Regions from separate parts of the Pantoea ananatis PA13 genome, predicted to be linked through region 1. Evidence: predicted binding sites of a transcription regulator. Region 1 holds the regulator's gene; each other region holds the start of a gene.
The links. Region 1 encodes LexA, which represses DNA repair genes until DNA is damaged. Its sites were predicted from a motif close to TNCTGTATGTACATACAGNA; they were not measured.

Region 1 (2,205 bases):
ATCTAACAGGATATTGATGACATTCCCCACCACCAGCAGGATGACGGGTGCCCGGGCATACTGAACGCCCAGCAGCCAGCCCAGGATTACCAGGTTAGCCAGCGTTGCGGGCGCGCTGAGCCAGCGAATATGAATAAACAGGGCAGCCTGTTCCAGCACCGACGGATCCCCACCGACAAAGCGGGTCGCCAATGCGGTGACGGGATAGCGGAGGAAGATAAACAGGATGCCGACCACCAGGGCGATGATCAGTGGCTGTGTCAGCGCACGCGCCAGCGCGGTCTTATCGCCCGCACCGAATGCCTGTGCCGTTAAGCCCGTAGTGCTCATGCGTAGAAAAAGCAGCAACATGAAGACAAAGCTGGTGACGGTCGTGCCGACGGCGACGCCGCCCAGATAGATCGGACTGTCGAGATGACCAATAACGGCCGTATCGACCAGGCCGAGCAAAGGAACCGTAATATTTGACAGGATCATGGGCAGCGCTAACCGCCACAGTTTTTTATCGGTAGCCGTCAGAAAGCGCATTCGTAAATCCGTGCGATGAACCGCCGGGGTTTCAGGTCAACCCACAGCGGAAAAGTAAGGACAAGCAGGGGAATAGTAAGATTGACGAAAGCCGACAATCTTAACCGGTTTTACAGCCACTCACCGTTACGCACAATGCCCACGGCCAGACCTTCAACGGTCAGTGACTGGGCACGGGTGTCAACAACGATAGGCTCGAAATCATTGTTTTCAGGTAAGAGATGCACCACAGAACCCTGCTTTTTCCAGCGTTTTACCGTGACTTCGTCATCGATGCGCGCCACCACAACCTGACCATTGCGCACGTCCTGCGTTTTGTGTACGGCCAGCAGATCGCCATCCATGATGCCGATGTCTTTCATTGACATACCGCTTACGCGCAGCAGGAAATCGGCTGAAGGCTTGAACATGTCGGGATCCACTTTGTAATGTGTTTCAATGTGTTCCTGAGCCAGTAATGGCTCACCGGCGGCAACACGACCGATCAGCGGCAGGCCGTCTGATGGCTCTTCTTCCATTAACAAACGGATACCGCGGGACGCACCAGAGACAATTTCAATCACGCCTTTACGCGCCAGTGCTTTCAGGTGTTCTTCGGCCGCATTGGGCGAACGAAAACCGAGTTGTGCAGCAATTTCTGCACGCGTTGGCGGCATGCCTGTTTGATTAATGTGGTCGCGAATCAAGTCGTAGACCTGTTGCTGCCTGCTGGTTAATGCTTTCATCCCGCCCCCTGGTTGTTTATACAGTCGCTGTGAGTATATACAGGTATTGGTGAAATGGAAACCAAAACTCAGGTCAAAATCAGTTATTTGAGCCGAGATGGAACGCTTATCGCAAATGCGACCAAAGCAGCGTTCCCCAGACAAAAAGGGCCAGTAATATTGCGATAAAAACGGCAGCGGATCCCATGTCTTTTGCCCGCCCGGCAAGCGGATGACGCTCCTGGCCTGTGCGGTCTACCACGGCTTCTATCGCGCTGTTCAGGACTTCGACAATAATCACCAGCACGACAGAACCAATCATCAGGATGCGCGAAACAGTATCGACATCCAGCCAGCAGGCCAGGATAATCGCCACCACTGCGGCAACCGCTTCCTGACGAAAAGCGGCTTCGTGCTGCCAGGCAGCACGCAGACCTTGCCATGAATAGCCGGCCGCTTTCACAATACGGTTAAGGCCGGTGGCATTATTTGTCATAATAAAGGAACTCTTTTCAAAGGATTGACGTCAATATTGGGCAGCGCACAATTGTCGCTGTCACAGATTTTTGCTGCGCTTTCTGATAAGCTTGCGCCGCTTTGCTAACAAGAGGCTTCATATTGTCTATGTCAGGTTGGCGTATACTTTTTTATAAATTACTGAATTTACCCCTTTCGTTTCTGGTAAAGAGTAAGGCCATTCCGGCCGATCCCGTATCCGAACATGGGCTGGATCCTACCCGGCCTATTATGTATGTCCTGCCTTATGATTCAAAGGCCGATCTCCTCACTTTGCGTGCGCAGTGCATCCGGCACGATCTGCCCGATCCGCTCTCACCACTGGAGATTGACGGGGCCCTGTTGCCGCGCCATGTCTTTATTCACGACGGTCCGCGCGTGTTCCCCTATTTCGTGCCCAGCGTCGAGTCGGTAAAAATCTTCCACGAATATCTTGATCTGCACCGCAGTAATCCTG
Region 2 (2,205 bases), on a different replicon from region 1:
TGGCATCTGCTGAAACGCCAGGATTTAAGCATTATTCATGAACATATGCCGCCTGCGACTGCTGAAACCCGACACTTTCACGTTCAGTCTCGCCAGTTCTTTTTCGTTTTAGAGGGAGAGCTGACGATGGAAATTGAGGGCATTGTGCATCTCCTGCAGGCGCAGCAAGGCATTGAGATCTCACCGGGTGCGAAACATCAGGCACGTAACGACGGAAGTGACAGTGTCACTTTTTTAGTTATTTCCCATCCGACGACCCGAGGCGATCGGACCGATCTGACCTGAACATGGCCATAATAATACGCAGAAATCCGTTACTGATCTGAATAGTATTGATATGAAACAATATATAGACGGGGATTCAATGGCAGTCTGTGCCCTCTTCTAACCAGGCATAACTGAACCGGGAACCCATTCATGCTAAACAAATCAGGCTGGTTGCATGGTTATGTACTTTGCATGACGTGCATGGCCAGATACCTTCATCACTATGCTTTTGCCGTGACGCATTTGATTCGCTGAGAAGGATCAAAAGACCCACGCTGAGTCGGTCATTGACGGATAAAAGACAGGAAACGAGAGTGGTTATGCCGGAAGCAGGCTTCCGGCATAAACCGGTCAGGCGGCTTTGACGGCGCGGACTTTCTTGTCACTTTGCGGCGCATGATCAGCATCCGTCGCTTCAGGGGCGCTACCGCCTGAGGTTGACTGAGGCAGTTTACTGGTGCGAAGAATGTGCTGCACGGCGTCTTTTTGTTCTGCCAGCAACAGGCCGAGTGTTTCAGCCTGAGATTCACCCATCTCCGCCTGATGAGTCAGCAACCAGTCGGTGAACGCTTCCGCCATATCCAGCATTTTGTCGTAGGCATCAGCCTCTTTTTTGTTGGCAAATGTCATCTTCTCTTCACCTTTTCTGACCACTACAAATTTTGTCTCAACAGCCATAGTTTTGCCCTCAGATACTGTGTATTTATACAGCATACCACAGTAATCCGCATTTTCCAGAGAAGAATCACCACGCCCGATAAACCTGACATGCGGTTCAGATTTTACAACGACGTGGTCAGCCCCGCCCCGCGCATCACGCCAGAAGCGCTTGCATAAAATCGGCCAGGGCTTTTCGAGGATCGTCTTCTTCAGAGACGATCATTTCAATGCCCCACTGACCCAGCACTTCTTTTGCCACCGGGTTATTGCGGTTAGTGAAAAGGTACGACTTGGGGCGCGCAGTGGCCAGGCCCGTGCGCCCCCACATTTTGGTCAGGCGATAAAACAGCAGACGAATATTAAAGTCACTGATGCTGTAGCCCACGAACAACACCGAATTCCCCATGACATCATGGGTCAGTTTGATATCCAGCGGCGAATCAAAATAGAGGCGCTCAAAGTAACTGCTTTCATCTAAAACGATGGAGGTATCATCATCAAAGTCGCCGTGCAGTTTAATGATGTGGCGCTTGTCTTCAGTTAATGACACCAGATCGGCCGCATTCGCGACTTTTGAGTAAGGCACACCGTGCGCCTCATGTGCCGCTTCCAGCCAGCGGTCATAATTGGTGGTATAGATACGCGAAAAGTTGCCCTGCGTGATCATGGTGTGAATTTCAGAGCTACGAACATCAATATCCGGTCGATGCCATTCGCGATCCATCCAGCTTCTCAACGGCCCTAGCGATCCTTTTTTTTGCTTATAGTATTCGGCCAGGGAAAGGTGCGTACCATAGGTATTAAAAATTTTGGGATCGTACCCCAGCTCGTTGGCCAGATGGGCAATGAGCTCATGCCATTCTGGCAGGCCAAGATTGCGGGACAGGCCTGCACCGGCAAAGAGTATCAGCTTACCGGAGTCATAAGCCCGCTTCAGTTCAGGTTTCATGCCACGCCTCGTGCTGTTTTTAAGAAGGACGCGAAGCGGTCCAGTGCAATGCGACGGTTTGAGATTTCATTTTTCTTGTCGCCCATCTCAGCGAAGGTTTGATCGTAGCCTTCAGGAATAAACACGCAGTCCCACTGAAAACCACGCGGGCCCGCCGGTTTTGAGGCAATAGTGCCACGTAATTCGCCGTAAAACTGATACATTTTGCGCCCGTCACAATAGCCCAGTACGGTTTTGGCCGTGACGCCCTGGCTATCGAGGCCATTAACGAGGGAGGCAAAACGATCGGCATCCAGCCGGTTCCAAAATATGCGCGTCAGCCCCGCAGG
Region 3 (2,205 bases), 1.2 Mb from region 1:
ACATTCCAGAGAATATGATTTTTACCGTAAAACTGATTCACCGACCGTAAACTTAGCATCTGACGCGCTCCTTCCAGATAATTAACCTGAATGCTTTCGCCGTTCATTTCTGGTAAATCGCTCTAATGAGATAGCGGCGCATTTCACGCGGCTACTGCCTGTAACACTCAGATGAGAGAGCATGCAATTACCAGGCCAGAGTCTCAACGGCGAGTGGAGTCGGGGCTAACCAGCGAAAATCACCCTGTTTAAAGATAAATAAAAGTTAACAATTCCATGTCAGGACGCTTACGCGGTACAGCGTTGGTGCAGGTTCATGAAGCCGGGAAGTGCACCTGCTCGTTAATGGGGCAATGAAAAAAAGAAAAGTGAGACGCACTTGTCGCCGATCAAGGCACGGATTGCGCTGATAGCTAAATCACTACCCGTTAGCGTCAGAAAATAAGCGAAAAAAAATATTTTTTTATCGCCCAAAGGAGAGTGAAAAAAATTATACACAGCCGATGTGCAAAGGGCTGTCATTAGTTATCCACTATTCCTGTGGATAACCTTGTGTATTAGGTAATGAAAACAGGTTGGAAGCGAGGAAATACGGGGCCTGGTAATCCGATGATGAGAATCTGGGCTTTTTAAAGTAACGACATTAATTCAGTGACTTAGCAAAAAACAAGCCTGCCGGATTGGGGCCGATTCATCAAACTGCAATTTTATGACACATGCTTGACAAATGTTAAATCAATATCGGGCTTGGGGATAACCTTGCGCAACAGAATCCGGTTAGCGCGCGCGATAATGTCAAAGAGTCAAGCGTAAAGTGGTTGCCGTTACTGTGCATCAACACTGTTATTATATCCAGTATTATTTTCTGGCAAAATCGCCATAGCAGAGTAAAATAATGGGCTGCCCGCCGTCTTTCATCTGCAGGAACCGCATTCATGAGTAAAGATTTTAAACTGAACTCCGCTTTCAAGCCTTCCGGCGATCAGCCAGAGGCGATCCGTCGTCTTGAAGCCGGACTGGAAGATGGCCTGGCGCACCAGACGCTATTAGGCGTTACCGGATCGGGTAAAACCTTTACCGTGGCTAACGTGATCGCCGATCTTAACCGGCCCACCATGGTGCTGGCACCGAACAAAACGCTGGCGGCCCAGCTGTATGGTGAGATGAAGGAGTTTTTCCCGGACAACGCGGTGGAGTTTTTTGTCTCCTATTACGATTACTACCAGCCTGAAGCCTATGTCCCAAGCTCTGACACCTTTATCGAAAAAGACGCCTCGGTTAACGAACACATCGAGCAGATGCGTCTTTCCGCCACTAAAGCATTACTGGAGCGGCGTGATGTTATCGTCGTTGCCTCAGTGTCGGCCATTTACGGTCTGGGCGATCCCGATCTTTATCTGAAAATGATGCTGCACCTGACGCGCGGTATGATCATCGACCAGCGCAGCATTCTGCGTCGCTTGTCAGAGCTGCAGTACACGCGCAACGACCAGGCGTTTCAGCGCGGCACCTTCCGGGTGCGTGGCGAGGTCATCGATATTTTTCCGGCAGAGTCCGATGATATGGCACTGCGGGTGGAGTTATTTGACGAAGAGGTCGAGCGCCTGTCCCTGTTTGATCCGCTCACCGGGCAGGTTGAATCGGTTGTACCGCGTTTTACCATCTATCCGAAAACGCACTACGTTACGCCGCGTGAGCGCATTCTGCAGGCCATGGAAGACATCAAGGTTGAACTGGCCGACCGGCGTAAAACCCTGCTGGAAAACAACAAACTGCTGGAAGAGCAGCGCATCACTCAGCGCACCCAGTTTGATCTGGAGATGATGGGCGAGCTGGGCTACTGCTCCGGCATCGAAAACTACTCGCGTTACCTGTCGGGCCGTGGGCCGGGAGAGGCGCCGCCTACGCTGTTTGACTATCTCCCCGCAGATGGCCTGCTGGTGGTGGATGAGTCCCACGTCACGATTCCCCAAATTGGCGGCATGTACCGTGGCGACCGTGCACGTAAAGAGACGTTGGTAGAGTACGGTTTCCGACTGCCTTCGGCGCTTGATAACCGTCCGATGAAGTTCGAAGAGTTTGAAGCGCTGGCCCCTCAGACGATCTATGTGTCGGCAACGCCGGGCAAATATGAGCTGGAGAAATCCGGCGACGAGGTCATCGATCAGGTGGTGCGTCCAACCGGCCTGCTGGATCCGATTCTTG

Region 2: PAGR_RS21800 (YebG family protein) is a predicted target of LexA. The motif match lies at 961-980, and genes of this name have one in related genera.
Region 3: uvrB (excinuclease ABC subunit UvrB) is a predicted target of LexA. The motif match lies at 839-858, and genes of this name have one in related genera.

The regions. Positions count from the first base shown of each region.
Region 1 is NC_017554.1:4,369,171-4,371,375, forward strand. It holds gene dinF (MATE family efflux transporter DinF) at 1-528, opposite strand, end outside; gene lexA (transcriptional repressor LexA) at 639-1,253, opposite strand; gene PAGR_RS20625 (diacylglycerol kinase) at 1,360-1,728, opposite strand; gene plsB (glycerol-3-phosphate 1-O-acyltransferase PlsB) at 1,857-2,205, shown strand, end outside.
Region 2 is NC_017553.1:58,535-60,739, reverse strand. It holds gene PAGR_RS21805 (cupin domain-containing protein) at 1-285, shown strand, start outside; gene PAGR_RS21800 (YebG family protein) at 619-945, opposite strand; gene PAGR_RS21795 (SIR2 family protein) at 1,082-1,876, opposite strand; gene PAGR_RS21790 (non-canonical purine NTP pyrophosphatase) at 1,873-2,205, opposite strand, start outside.
Region 3 is NC_017554.1:3,188,083-3,190,287, reverse strand. It holds gene PAGR_RS15000 (ABC transporter ATP-binding protein) at 1-59, opposite strand, end outside; gene uvrB (excinuclease ABC subunit UvrB) at 936-2,205, shown strand, end outside.